Regions from separate parts of the Ornithinimicrobium cryptoxanthini genome, predicted to be linked through region 2. Evidence: riboswitches for the same ligand, from Rfam matches in the RefSeq annotation. Region 2 holds a riboswitch; the other holds the start of a gene.
The links. Region 2 has a riboswitch for S-adenosylmethionine ahead of NF557_RS05780 (flavin reductase family protein). Riboswitches for the same ligand answer to the same signal wherever they lie in the genome.

Region 1 (7,247 bases), 1.7 Mb from region 2:
GCAGGGTGACGGCCCACTCCAGCGCGCGCATCCCACCCATGGACCCGCCGATCACGGCGGCGAAGGTGTGGATGCCGAGCCGGTCAGCCAGGAGCGCCTCGGCGCGGACCTGGTCCCGGACGGTCAGCCGGGGGAACAAGGATCCCCACGGCCGACCGTCCGGCCCCGGCGAGGATGGGCCGGTGCTCCCGCGACATCCGCCCAGCACGTTGGGTGCGATGACGAAGTAGCGGTCGGTGTCCAGCACCCTTCCTGGGCCGATCAGCCCGGGCCACCACCCGGGCGTGGGACTGTCCGGCCCGGCGGGACCCTCCACGTGGGAGTCCCCGGTGAGCGCGTGGAGCACCAGCACGGCGTTGTCCCTGGCCTCGTTGAGCCGTCCCCACGTCTCGTAGGCCATTCGCACGCCGGGCAGGTGCTCCCCGGACTCCAGGGGCAGGTCACCGACTGGCAGCGTGTGCCGTCGGCTGCCGGGCCGGACAGTGTCTGTGGTCATCGCGCTGCTCAGAGCTCCGGTCAGAGACCCTTCGCGGCCCGGAAACCGGTCTCCAGGTCGGCGATGATGTCGTCGATGTGCTCGAGTCCGACGGCCAGGCGCACCAGGCCGGGGGTGACGCCGGCCGCTGCCAGCGCCTGCTCGTTGAGCTGACGGTGGGTGGTGGACCCGGGGTGGATCACCAGGGAGCGCACGTCGCCGATGTTGGCGACGTTGGAGTGCAGCTCGAGCGCGGAGACGAAGGCCTTGCCGGCCTCGAGGCCCCCGGCGATCTCGAAGGCCAGGACCGCGCCGGCGCCCTCCGGCAGATACTTCTGGGCCAACTCGTATGACGGGTGGCCGGGCAGTCCTGCATAGCTCACCGACTCGACCTGCTCGTGGTCGCGCAGCCAGTTGGCGACCTGCTTGGCGTTGGCCACGTGCCGCTCGACCCGCAGCGACAGGGTCTCGATGCCCTGGGCGATGAGGAAGGCGTTGAACGGGGAGATCGCCGCGCCGATGTCGCGCAGCAGGGTGACCCGTGCGCGCAGGATGTAGGACAGGTTCACCCCGCCGAAGATCTCGTTGCCGACACCGAGGTCCTTGCCGAAGGTCAGGCCGTGGTAGCCCTCGTCCGGAGTGTTGAACAGCGGGAACTTCTCGGGGTCCTTGGCGTAGTCAAAGTTGCCGCTGTCGACGACGACGCCACCGATGGCGGTGCCGTGGCCGCCGAGGTACTTGGTGGCCGAGTGGACGACCACATCGGCGCCGTGCTCGATCGGGCGGGTGAGGTAGGGCGTGGCGATGGTGTTGTCGATGATCAGCGGCACGCCGACCTCGTGCGCCACGTCGGCCACCGCGCGGATGTCCAGCACCAGGCCGCTGGGGTTGGCGATGCTCTCACCGAAGAAGGCCTTCGTGCGCTCGTTGGCCGCGGCACGCCAGGACTCGGGGTCGGTCGGGTCCTCCACGAAGGTGACCTCGATGCCGAGGCGCGGCAGGGTCTGGGCGAACAGGTTCTGGGTGCCGCCGTAGAGGCTGGGGGAGGCGACCAGGTGGTCGCCGGCCTGCGCGACGTTGAGGATCGAGAAGGTCGACGCCGCCTGACCGCTGGCCAGCAGCAGCGCGCCGACGCCGCCCTCGAGGTCGGCGAGGCGGGCCTCCACGACCTCCTGGGTCGGGTTGCCGATGCGGGTGTAGATGGGGCCGAGATCCTCGAGGTTGAACCGGGCGGCGGCAACATCAGCGTTGTCGAAGACGAACGAGGTGGTCTGATAGATCGGCAGGGCGCGGGCGCCGGTGGCGGCGTCCGGGGTCTGACCGGCGTGGATCTGGCGGGTGGCAAAGGACCAGGACATGGTGTGCTCCAAGAGGTTTCGGGATGGGACTGTCGGTGGTGCGCCGGGGGCGCGGCAGGTGTGGCGCGCAGTGGGCGGCGCCGCCTGCGGGGGCAGGGCGGTGGGGCGCAGGGGGTCGCGCCGGCTGAGTCGCGCAGACTCGGCCCGGGGGCGGGCGTGGCTGTCTGAGGTGGCGGACTCAGCGGTTGGGCATTCGGCAACAGGTCACAGCAGCGCTCCTTCGTGCGTTACTGGGCCCACCGGTCGACGGGCCCGCGCTTGCGGATCGTGGCTCCGGTGCCACGTCCGCCCGGTCATCACCCGGGGCACCCCACCGCGAGAGGAGGGTTGCCGCCCAACGAACCGGGGCTTGGCGTTGGGACTCTTGACCTGAGGTATTTGTAGCAGACCGAATCACCGAGGTCAATTCGGTGAACAGGGCACGTGAGCGACGACATACGAAGAATATGCGATCGCCGATCGGGTCGGTGCAAGGATTCTGAGGTGGAACGCCTGCGGTGGCGCCGACTGGGTAGCGTCTGGGCATGGGAACCGAGCCCGCACCCGATGGACGCTCAGACCTCGTCCGCGCCTTCGACGGCTGGCCCAAGGCGGTGCGGGTCGTCATCTTCGCGCTCGCGGTGTCGTTCGCTCTCGTGATGCTGATCAGCTATGTCGCGCGGGAGAGCATGGGGATGGCGATCGTGTGGGCGGTCGTCGCGCTGGTCTGGAGCATGATCGGGGTGGTCCGGCTGGGAGAGGCGGACCGCTATGCCCGCAGGGCCCGGCAGGCAGGCGGGTCGCAGGGCTGACGTCCGCCCTGACGCACGAGATGACGGCCGGTGACGACGTCTCGCGTCGTCACCGGCCGTCGGGCAACCGTCTGCCAAGTCCCCGTGGCAGCGGTGAGTTCGTCACCTCAGGGGGTCATCTTTTCTCAGGGTTCGAGGTCCTCGTCGTCACTGCTCCTGCGCAGGAGGGCGGCCAGGCCGACCAGCACCAGCAGGACGCCCAGGGCGACCAGGGTCAGCGGACCGACGTTGCTCCAGTCCAGCACCACGTCGGTCAGCTCGACGAACAGTGCGCCTCCGGCGATCGCCAGGCACACCAGCCCGAGGGCAACCGTGCCCCAGGACGGTCCGGTGGGCCGGGAGAGCTGCTTTGGTGTCGGCTCCTGGCTGGTGTGCAGACCCGTGGTCTGGTCATCCAGTTCTGGGCCAAGCCCTGTCTCAGTGGTGTCCGTCCAGCTGTTCTCGTGCCAGTTGCTGCTCATCGCCCGTCGCCTTCCACCAGGATCTGACCGAAGCCCACGCGGGCCTCGACCTCTAGCTCGACCGGGCCGTCGCCGACCACGATCGCTTCATTGACATTGATTCCACCGAACTCGGGTCTGCCGTCGCCGGGGACGACGCTGCCCATGCCGACGCCGGCCTCGATCCGCACCGTGACGTCTTCCGGCACCAGGATCGTGAGGTTGCCGAAGGAGACGCTGGCCTCGATCGGCTCGGTGAACTCCTCAGCGCTGACCCGGCGCAGGTCGAGGGTGCCGGTCCCGGCGCCGACCCGGTAGGGACCGGGGTCGTCGGACGACGGACCGAGGTTCCACGTGGCGTCACCGACCCGTCCCGAGACGACGAACTGCTCGCCGATCGGGAGTGCTCCCGCCGTCGCCAGCAGGGCCACCACCGCCAGGAACCCGGGGAACCCGGAGGTCCGGCCCACCAGCCCGAGGATCAGCACCACCAGGCCGAGTGCGCCGAGGGCGCCGACCAGACCGATCACGACGGGGTTGACCGACCAGGAGTACTCAGCGGCGGCCCACGCCAACCCGCCGCCCGCCGTCAGCGCCAGGCCCATGCCGAGCAGGGTGCCGGCGACGCCGGCCGAGCGACGGCTCGGGCGCCGCGGCGCAGGCGGCGGCTTGGGGGCCTGCTCCCGCCGGTGCCAGGTGCCGCCTTCTGAGGGGCTGCCCAGGGGCGCGACCCCGCCGTGCCCGGCCCAGGCGGTGGCCCCGCCGCTGGTGGCCGCTGCCGGGGTGCCCGCGAAACCGTCGCCCGCGCTGGCAGCCTCACCTGCGCCGGCACTGTCACCCGGGGCCTGGGTGGCACCGGCAAACGGCGGTGCCGGGTGCTGCGACTGTGTCTCCATCGCGAAGCGCTGGCCATAGAAGCCCGGCTGCTCACGCTTGGACCACTCGCTCCAGAGCCACCAGGCGCCCAGACCCAAGATCACGAGGCTGACCAGTCCCCAGCCGAACGTGCCTCCGCGGTCCCACAGCCAGCCCCCGCCGAACCACCCGAAGGAGCCGAACATGGCCAGCACTGCGACGACCAGCAGGACGATCGACTCGGCGCGTCCGTCGCGCAGGCCTGCCTCGATGTGAGTCTCCTCCTGCTGGTTCGGGATGAGCAGCCAGGCCACCAGATAGATCAGGACCCCCACTCCCATGCCCAGGCTCAGCAGCACGAAGAGCGCGCGGATCACCAGCGCGTCGACCCCGAGGCGCTCGGCGAGGCCGGAGCACACACCTGCGATCCAGTTGTCGTCGGAGCGGCGCAGGTCCACGCGACGCAGCCCGGCGAAGAAGTTGTCCGCGCCCTGCGAGCCGGGGTGCCCGCCATACTTTCCCCCGTGGGGTGGTGTCTGTGTCATGACTCAACTGTCCCGCCCAACCCGCCTCTGCCGCTATGAGGGTCGACCCTGACTGGACCCTGAGAGCACCCCGAGTGACGGGGTTCGCGGCGCGGTCGTGGGGGAGGATGTGGGAGTGACCAGTCCACGCGTGCCACGTCAACCGACGGGGAGTGCCCCGCACCGGCAGCGGCCCCCGTTGCGACGAGTGGCTGACGGCCGGGTGGTGGCGGGCGTATGCCGTGGCCTGGCGGACCACCTGGGGCTGCACCCGTTGGCGCTGCGGGTCGGTTTCATCGGCCTGACCGCTGTCGGTGGCGTCGGTGCCCTGGTCTATGCGTTCCTGTGGGCGACGATCCCCGCCGACGGCCTGCCTGCGAGCGGTGGCGGGGTGGGGCCAGCCGAGTCCGGACGTCCGCGCGGCCGGCTGCTCCCGCCGGATCCCGGCACGCTGCTGATCCTGGCGGGCGGCCTGGCGATCCTGCTCGGCGGCCTGGCTCTCGTGCAGGCGCAGGGCCTCAACCTGCGCCTGGACATCACGATCCCGGTGCTGGTGCTGACTACGGGCGCGGTCTTTGTCTGGTCCCAGCTGGACACCGGCGGGCGCGACCGGCTCCTGGCCCACCACGGAGCCACCCGGCAGCAGGCGCTCGGCAGGTTGGTGGTCGGCATTGGCTTGGCCGTCGCTGGTCTGGTGGCACTGGGCGCGCAGGGGAGCAGCCTGGCTGACCTGCGCGACGTCGGCGTGGCGGTGGTGCTGGCGGTGGTCGGTGTGGGGCTGCTGGCAGCGCCCTATCTGACGCGTCTGTGGCGCGAGCTGCGTGAGGAGCAGTCCGCTCGCGTGCGCGAGACCGAACGCGCGGACATCGCTGCGCACCTGCACGACTCGGTGCTGCAGACACTGGCCCTGATCCAGCGTCGGGCGGACGACCCGGTGCAGGTCTCCCGGCTCGCCCGGGCCCAGGAGCGGGAGCTGCGCAGCTGGCTGTATGCCGGACCCGTCGGTCAGGCGGCCACCCTTGCCGGGGCAGTCGCTGCTGTGGGGCACGAGGTCGAGGACCTGCACGGCGTGCCGGTCGAGGTGATCGTGACCGGCGACCGCCCGCTGGATGCGGACGGCCAGGCGCTGGTCAACGCGCTGCGGGAGGCCATGGTCAACGCGGTGCGGCACGGAGCCCCGCCGGTGTCGGCCTATGTCGAGGTCGGCGCCAGCTCGGTCGAGGCCTTCGTCCGCGACCACGGAGCTGGCTTCGACCTGGACGAGGTCCAGACAGACCGGCTCGGTGTGCGCGAGTCGATCATGGGCCGGATGCAGCGCCACGGCGGCACGGCACGAGTGCGTCGGCTCGAGCAGGGGACCGAGGTCAGCCTCGAGCTGCCGTTGCCCCGCGAGCTGCCGCTGTCCCCCGAGCAGTCTCCGCAGGAGTTCCCACAGAGACCGCCCGAACAGTCCACCGAGTCACGAGGAGCCGAGTCATGACCGGTCAGAGCACCGCCACCCCCATCCGCCTGGTCCTGGTCGACGACCACCGGATGTTTCGCTCCGGCGTGCGCGCCGAGCTGGACGAGGTCTCCGGCGACCGGCTCGAGATCGTGGGCGAGGCGGGGACCGTCGATGCGGCCGTGACCGTCATCCGCGAGCAGCGCCCGGACGTGGTCCTGCTCGACGTGCACCTGCCCGGCGGCAACGGTCGAGGCGGCAGCGACGTGATCACCGGCTGTGCCGGGGTGACGACCGAGTCCGGTGCGCCCGTCCGCTTCCTCGCGCTGTCCGTCTCCGATGCGGCCGAGGATGTGATCGCGGTGATCCGGGCGGGTGCTCGCGGCTATGTCACCAAGACGATCAGCGGCCCTGAGCTGGGTGGCGCCATCGTGCGCGTGGCTGACGGCGACGCCGTGTTCAGCCCAAGACTCGCCGGGTTCGTGCTCGATGCGTTTGGCGCCGCAGCCGGGGAGATCGCCGAGGTGGACGAGGAGCTGGACCGGCTCAGCGCGCGCGAGCGTGAGGTGATGCGCTTGATCGCGCGTGGCTATCAGTACAAGGAGGTGGCCAAGGAGCTGTTCATCTCGGTCAAGACCGTGGAGACACACGTCTCCTCTGTGCTGCGCAAGCTCCAGCTCTCCTCGCGCCACGAGCTCACGGCCTGGGCGATGGGGCGCCGCCTGCTGTGATCCTGCGCATTTTGGGGGTAGTTCGGACCGGGGCGGCTGCGCATTTGTGGGGTGGCTCGGACGGGGGCGGCTGCGCGCGAGTCCCACGAGCCGAAACTGACCATCCGTTTGGCTGCCATGGCAAGCATTAGGGAGGTCGAAACGGTGGCGGTTGAGCTGGCTGCGGTGTGTCGGCTGCTTGCAAGCCTCACGAGCTGAGATGGACCTCCCGTTTGTCGGCCATGGCAAGCATTAGGGCGGTCGAAACGGTGTTTTGTCGAAACGGTGGCGGTTGAGCTGGCTGCGGTGGGCTGGCGGCGTGCGAGCCCCGCGAGCGGAGACCGACCTCCTGTTTGTCGGCCATGGCAAGCAATAGGGCGGTCGAAACGGTGTTTTGTCGAAACGGCGGAGGCGGGCTGGCTGCGGTGTGTCGGCTGCGTGCAAGCCTCACGAGCCGAGATGGACCTCCTGTTTGTCGGCCATGGCAAGCAATAGGGCGGTCGAAACGGTGGCGGTTGAAACGGGGGGTCGAACGGCGCGTGCGGGGCGGAGGTGAGCGAGGTCCAGACGCGGCTAGCGGGCAGGTGGTCGCTGCAGCAGCGCCAGGGCCGCGCCGACGACCAGGATCGCGCCGGACAGCAGGAGGCCGGTGC
Region 2 (7,247 bases):
GCCGCCAGCGCCACCGCGGCATGGTCGCGCGCCGAGGCCAGGTCGTCGCGATAGCACGCCAGCAGCGCCAACGAGGTGTTGCCCTCACCGATCAGCTCGGGCCGCGTGCTCACCGCCCGGAACCAGTGGGCCGAGGTGTCGAGGTCGCCGGAATACATGGCAGCCACGGCGAGCGCCACCTGCGCTATCGCGGTCGAGTCCGGGTCGCGGGACATCTCTAGCGCTGCTTTGCCGAGACTGTGGGCACGGACCAGGTCGCCGCGCTCGCCGGTGCAGAACGCGCCCGTCGCGACGCCGGCCGCGACGTCGGGACCAGCTGTGAGCAGGCCGCGCTCCCCCACCTCGATCATGAGGTCGCGCAGCGCCAGCCCAGGGGTCCAGTGCCAGCAGCGCCCGACCGCCTGGGTGATGTCGCTGGCCAGGGCCAGCGCATCGGCGTCGAGTGCCCAGCGCAGCGCGCCGACGACCTCCGCGCTGCACCTGCCCAACCGCTCGCTGACCTCGGCACCATCGACTCGGGACCAGTCGGCGCGGATCCCCGTGACGACGTCGCGCACCCACGCGGCGTGCGCGGCGCGGACCTCCTGCTCCCGGCCCGACTCGGCCAGGCTGCGCGCTGCGAAGACCCGCACCATCTCCAGCAGCCGATGACGAGAACCGCTGCCCGACAGGTGGTGTGCGACCAGGGACGACTCGACCAGCTCAGCCAGCGCTGAGGTCGCGTCACCGCTCCACGAGTCCAGGTGCACCACCACCCCCCGGACCGACTCCCCCGAGAAGTCGGCGGCAAAGACCGAGAGACAGTCGAGGAGTTCGCGCTGCTCAGGCTCGAGGAGCCGGGCGGACCAGGCGACCACGGCACCAAGGCCGCCCGGCTCATCCTGGGCGAGGTCGGCCCCGAGCCGGTCCAGGACCTCGGCGGTGCCGGACGTCGCGGTGCGGGAGGCCGCAAGCTCCAGTGCCAGCGGGAGTCCGTCACAACGCCGACAGAGCTCCACGACCTCTGCAGTGTTGTCAGCAGTCAGCGCAAACGACGGGCGCAGCCGCCGGACGCGGTCACCAAACAGACGCACTGACGCGGCCGATCCCTGCACCCCGGTGGTGGCTCCCTGCTCGGGCAGCCGCAGCGGCCCGAGCGGGACCTGCAGCTCCGCGCCCACGCCGAGTCGTCGTCGGCTCGTGGCCAGCACACGCACGTCCCGGCACCGCCGGGTGACCGTCGTGACGATGGGCCCGACCTCGTCGAGCAGGTGCTCGCAGTTGTCGAGGACCAGCAGGTGGGGCACGGCGGTGAGGAACTCGACCAGGTCGTCCGTCACCGAGGCCGCGTCGGGCCGCAGTCCGAGCGTGTCGGCCACCGCTGCGGCGGCACCACCGGATCTGACCGTTGCCAGCTCGGTCACCGAGATCGGCCCACCGACCTCGGCCTGCAATGCGCTGAGCGCCTCGGCCACGAGGCGGGACTTGCCGACACCGCCGGGGCCCGTCACCACGGTCACCTGATTCCGCGCGACCGCAGCGACCAGGTCGGCCAGCTCGTCCTCGCGTCCGATGAACGCCGTCGAGGTGTCCAACCAGTGCGGCAGTCCCAACCCGCCTGACCCCGGCGACTCCCCCGAGCCCATGGCGCCCGCGGGTGGCAGCGTGTGGCCGAGGATGCGTCCCTCCAGCGCGGCCAGGTCCGGCGCCGGATCAAGGCCCAGCTCTGCCGCGAGCACCGCTCGATAGTCCCGCAGCCGTTGCAGCGCCTCGGTCTGCCGGCCCGCGTGATAGAGCGCCGTCGCCAGCAGCTCCACCGCGTGCTCGCGGAACGGCTGGTCGGCCAGCAGCAGCTCCAGACCCGCCACGGCCGCGCCCGGCTCACCGGTCTGGAGCTGCGCTGACGCGTGGGCCTCAATCGCGTCCATCCGCAGCTGCTCCAGGTGCTGGGCGAGCGGCCTGGCACAGGGCGCCTCGGCATACTCCCCGAACGCCGGCCCGCGCCACAGTGCCAGCGCCCGCCCGAGCAGGCCACCCGCCTGGGCCGCATCCAGCGACCCGGCCCGCTCGAGCAGCTCCACGAACTCGTCGGCATCGACGGCGTCGACCGTCAGCCGGTAGCCCGCCGGACCCAGCTCGATCGCGTCGCGCCCCAGGTGGGAGCGAAGCCGCGAGAGCACGGTGCGCAGCGCCTTGGGCGGGTTGTCCGGCAGCTCAGCACCCCACGCCGCCTCGATCAATGCGTCCGCCGACACCGGGTGGCCGTCGTGGGCGAGCAGGCAGGACAGCACCGCCCGTTGACGGCCCGCGGGGATCTCCCGCAGCTGACCGTCGACGTGGACCTCCAGCGCTCCGAGCACGCCGAGTCTCAGGTCAGGCATTGCCTCAACTATGCCTGAGTGCGGCGTGCCGCGCCCGTGAGCTCCCCCGTGAATCCCTGGTGAATCCCTCGGCGCGCACGCTGGCACTCCACGGTCAACCAGGAGGAATCATGACTGCACCAACGCTCAACATGGACAAGGTCGGAGCCTTTGCCCAGCAGATCGGCGGCATGCTCGCCGGCGGCGCCACCACCGCGATGATGGTGGTCGGCGACCGCACCGGCCTGTATGCCGCCATGGCAGTTGGCGGACCACTCACCCCGGCGCAGCTCGCCGCAGAGACCGGCACCGCCGAACGCTATGTGCGCGAGTGGCTCTCGCAACAGGCGGCCGTAGGCATCGTCACCTATGACCCGGAGGCCGGGACCTTCACCCTGCCGCCGGAGCACGCCGCCGTGCTCGCCTCAGACGACTCGCCCGCCGCCATGATCGGGGCCGCCCCGCTGATCAGCGGGATGCACCGCCGCACCGATCAGCTGGTCGAGGCGTTCCGCACCGGAGCCGGCATCCCCTGGGCGGAGCAGGATCCAGCCACCTTCGAGTCGACGGAGCGGTTCTTCCGGGTCGGCTATCGCAACTCCCTGCTCGCCGAGTGGGTTCCGGCTCTCGACGGGGTTGACGAGAAGCTGCGCTCCGGGGCCAAGGTCCTCGACATCGGGTGCGGCCGCGGGGCACCGCTGCTCCTGCTGGCGCAGGCCTATCCCGCCTCGCAGTTCGTCGGCTACGACGTGCACCCCGAGTCGATCGAGACAGCGACCGAGCGGGCTGCGGAGGCCGGGGTCTCGGACCGGGTGCGGTTCGCGGTCGACTTCTGCCAGGGCTATCAGGACCGCGACGTCGACGTCATCACCTTCTTCGACGCCTTCCACGACCTCGGCGACCCCGTCGGCGCGGCCTCACACGCACGACGCTCCCTCGCCGACGACGGCACCCTGGTGCTGGTGGAGCCCCTGGCCGCCGACGACCTGGCCACGACCCTGGTCACGATCCCGATGGCTGCGCTGGGTTTCGCGGCCTCGACCTTCATGTGCACACCCAACTCACTGTCGCAGCCGGTGGGGCTGGCGCTCGGGGCGCAGGCAGGGGAGGCCAGGTTGCGCGAGGTGCTGACCGAGGCGGGCTATCGCAGCATCCGCCGGGCCGCCGAGAACGACTTCAACATGGTCATCGAGGCTCGCCCCTGATCACTCCCCCAACCTGGGCACGCCTACGGCGCCTGTGCGACAGATATAGCTATCGCACAGGTGCCGCAACGGTGCCCAGGTTGATGAGGAGACCGGACTCGGGTCGGCGCGCGCCGATCAGGTATGCCGGAAGGTCACCTCGGGCGGGTCGGCAAGCGTCTGCGCCACGACGCAGTAGCGCTCGGTCAGCTCCAGCAGGCGTGCCACCTTCGACTCCTCGGCGTCCGTGTCCAGGTCAAACACCAGCTCGATCGCGGTCAGGCCGACGGGAGCCTCCCGGTCGACGCCGAGCGTGCCACGGGCGTCCCACGTGCCGTTGGCGGTGACCGAGGCCGAGCGCAGCTCGACACCCAGCGCGGTCGCGACCGACGAGAGCGTCACCCCCGCGCAGGCGACGAGCGACTGCAGGAGTATGTCGCCAGAACAGGCCTGCGTCCCATCGCCACCGGCCGCAGGGTGCAGTCCCGCCACGACGTCACCGGCCCAGGTCGAGACGGTGGCGGTGAGCCCCGCCTGGTCGACCGTCGCCGTCGCGGTGCTGGGCACCAGTGCCGACGCGGGCTCGTCCTGATAGCCCTTCTTGAGGGGCCGCTGCCGCTCGCGCAGGGCCGCGGCAGCACCCGCTCCGGCGGCACCCGCTCCAGCCACACCCACTCCAGCCACACCCACCGTCGCCACCAGTCAGCCCACCGGCTCGAGCAGGTGCGGCTCGGCATACTCCCTCGGCCGCAGGCCAAGCTCGGCCTCGAGGCGGCGCACCCGCGGGATCACCTCGGTGCCGAACCGCTCGACATCCTCCTGGACGTGCAGGAAGCCGAGCAGGAGCAGGTCGACGCCGACCAGCTTGTAGTCCACGATCCGCTGCGCCACCTGGTCCGGCGTGCCGATCAGCCCGGTGCGGAAGCCGTCGTTGTATTGCACGAGGTCCCGGAACTGGCTGTCGGCCCACATCCCCTTCTTGTCGGAGGTGGCGGCACCGGCCTGCTTGACGGCGTTGCCGAAGTCGTTGACCTTGTCCGCGTCGGCCTTGGCGATGATCTCCTCGACGACGTCGCGGGCCTCAGCCTCCGTGTCACGCACGACCGCAAAACCGTTGAGCCCGAAGCGGACCCGGCGTCCATTGGCAGCCGCCTGGGCACCCACATCGCGGACCTGCTCGGCCACGCCGTCGACGGTGTTGCCGTTCATGAAATACCAGTCTGACAACCGCCCGGCCATCGCGCGGGCCGACGTCGAGTTGCCGCCCTGGAAGACCTCCGGCTGCTGGCGCGGAGTCGGCCGGAAGGTGACGTCACGGGTGCGATAGAAGTCGCCGCGGAAGGTGAACCCGTCCTGCGTCCACAGGCCGCGCAGCACCTCGATGAACTCCTCAGCGCGACGATAGCGCTCCTCGTGGTCCAGCCACGGCAGGCCGAGGTCGGTGTACTCCCGCTTGAACCAGCCGGAGACGACGTTGAGGCAGAACCGGTTGTCGTGCAGCTCCTGCGCCGTCGCCGCGAGCTTGGCCAGCACGGTCGGCGGCCACTGGCCTGGGTGGACCGCCGCGATGACCTTGAGCCGCTCGGTGGCGGCGAGCAGCCCGAGCGAGAAGGAGACCGACTCGTGCTGGGCGTCCGCACCGTAGGACGCCAGGTAGCGCACCTGCGTCAACGCATAGTCGAACCCCACCCGCTCGGCGGTGCGCGCGACCTCGCGGTTGTAGTCCGGCGTGTGGTCGGTGCGCTGGTCGATGTTGGAGACGACCAGGCCGCCGCTGACGTTGGGCACCCAGTAGGCGAAGGACAGCGGGTCGCTGCCGGGGGCTCCCAGCGGGGTCGCGCTCGCCGAGGTGGTCGGGGCGTTTGTGGCAGTGGTGTTGGGGGTGTCGGTCATGGGTCAGGCTCCGTTCGGGGCAGTCAGTGGGGTCTGCGGGCTGAGCGCGGCATAGCTCCCGGCGTGGTGCACCAGGGGCCGCCGGGTGGAGGTCGTGGCGTGCTCGACGCGGGCGATCGCGACGAAGCTGTCACCGGCGTCGACGAGGTCGTGGATGCGGGTGACCAGCCGGCTGGCGACGCCCCGGATCGCGGGCAGCCCGTGGTCGTCGAAGTGCCAGACGTCGTCGTCGACGAAGCGCTTGGCCCGGTCGTGGGCGAAGCGCTCGGCCAGCGGCAGCTGGTCCTCCCCGAGCAGGTGCAGCGCCGCACGACCGGTGTGCGCAATCGTGACGAGCGAGGAAGAGCTCTTGGAGATGTTGAAGGACACCAGCGGCGGGGCGAGGGACACCGAGACGATCGAGATCGCGGTGAAGCCGACCGGCCCTCGCTCACCGGAGCCGGTGATCACCCAGGCGCTGGAGGCGGCCCGCCCGAAGGCGGCTCGCAGATCGGTCGTGGTCGGGTCCGGACGGACCCGGGTGAGAGGTATGGCGGACATCAGGTTCTCCTGTCACCGACGGCGGTCGTCGGCAGGCTAAGCAGGCACGGCCCATGGGGCGCGCCGCGAGAATGCGGGGGGTGGCGCGGGGCAGTTCGGCCCCACGGCGCAGGCAGTTCGGCCGGACGGCGTGGTGCCGACGGCGTGGTGCCGACGGCGTGGTGCCCTGGCGCGGTCAGCCGGGCCGGCGGTCGGCGCGGCTCAGCGGGAGACGGCGTGGTGAAGCAGGGCGGCGGACAGCGCTGGGATCAACAGGCGCTGACCGCCCGGCGCATCAGGTCGACTGCCCGGCGCAGGTGCGGGTGGTGCTCGGTCGTGTGCTGGTGCACGGTTCCTCCATCGATCCTGGCGTGAGCACCTGTCCTCTCACAAGGATGGTTGCTGCGGCGTCAACGAGCCAGATCTCTCGGCCGCTCTGGATGGGTGGCCACACCCAATCACAGGATCTTCGGCCCTGTCAAGACGCCACGCCTCGTCAGCGAATTTCCTTCACCCTGCCGATGCGCGCCAGCGGTCAGCCGCGCTTGCCGACGACCACGCTCACCAGGTCCTTGCGGACAAAGCGGGTGCCGCACGCCGGGCTGAAGCCGGCCGCGGTGACCTGCACCGTGTAGCTGCCGGACTGCTTCGTGTCCCCGAAGCGCCCGGTCGAGCCACCGTCGAGGCGCGGGCGGGCCACCACCCGGGGGTCCAGCAGCCACCCGAGATCGCGCAGCCGCGGGCCGACCGCCGGCGTGACGACCAGCGGGCCGGTCGAGAGCCCCGGTGCCGCCACCACGTGGTGCACGTTTCGGTTGAACGCCCTCAGGTCGTCACCCGGGAACGTGATCCGAGCCCGCGGGTCGAGCGGACCCACCAGTTCGCGCGCCCCGAGTCGACCCGATGCGTCCATCGGCACAGACACCTGGGACGAGGCAAGGATGTCCTCGCCCTTCTTGGCCAGGAGCTCGTCGCGCAGCAGTGAGAGCCGCGTCAGGTCGTCACGCAGCCGGTGGGGTCTGCCGTCGACGACGTCAGGCAGGCGCACCGCGCGCAGCTGCCTGGCGAACTTGTCGAGCAGGACCTTGTAGGGCGGCGGCGGGGTCACCGTGGTGCGCACCTTGACGCCCGACAGTGGCTCCTTGCCGTCCCGCACGACCGCCCGCACACCGATCGGCTGGCCGACACCGACGAAGTGCGGTGCGTCCACCTCGAGGCGCAGCGGGCTGCGGACAAACCCACCGACGGTGTATGCCGTGTGCTGGCGTCGGCGGGTCGAGACCTCCACGGTCCACTGGCCGGCCTCGGGCTC

Region 1: it holds a riboswitch for S-adenosylmethionine, as region 2 does, so the genes downstream of both, NF557_RS15320 (bifunctional o-acetylhomoserine/o-acetylserine sulfhydrylase) here and NF557_RS05780 (flavin reductase family protein) in region 2, are expected to answer to the same signal.

Annotation. Positions count from the first base shown of each region.
Region 1 covers NZ_CP099490.1:3,331,053-3,338,299, reverse strand. Annotated here, with positions in the region: gene metX (homoserine O-acetyltransferase MetX) at 1-496, opposite strand, end outside; gene NF557_RS15320 (bifunctional o-acetylhomoserine/o-acetylserine sulfhydrylase) at 517-1,833, opposite strand; SAM riboswitch class IV at 2,083-2,203, opposite strand; gene NF557_RS15315 (hypothetical protein) at 2,358-2,624, shown strand; gene NF557_RS15310 (hypothetical protein) at 2,750-3,085, opposite strand; gene NF557_RS15305 (PspC domain-containing protein) at 3,082-4,464, opposite strand; gene NF557_RS15300 (ATP-binding protein) at 4,580-5,923, shown strand; gene NF557_RS15295 (LuxR C-terminal-related transcriptional regulator) at 5,920-6,615, shown strand; gene NF557_RS15290 (YbfB/YjiJ family MFS transporter) at 7,168-7,247, opposite strand, start outside.
Region 2 covers NZ_CP099490.1:1,232,541-1,239,787, reverse strand. Annotated here, with positions in the region: gene NF557_RS05800 (ATP-binding protein) at 1-2,360, opposite strand, end outside; gene NF557_RS05795 (SAM-dependent methyltransferase) at 2,471-3,544, shown strand; gene NF557_RS05790 (OsmC family protein) at 3,662-4,192, opposite strand; gene sfnG (dimethylsulfone monooxygenase SfnG) at 4,226-5,416, opposite strand; gene NF557_RS05780 (flavin reductase family protein) at 5,420-5,956, opposite strand; SAM riboswitch class I at 6,290-6,382, opposite strand; gene NF557_RS05775 (S8 family serine peptidase) at 6,471-7,247, opposite strand, start outside.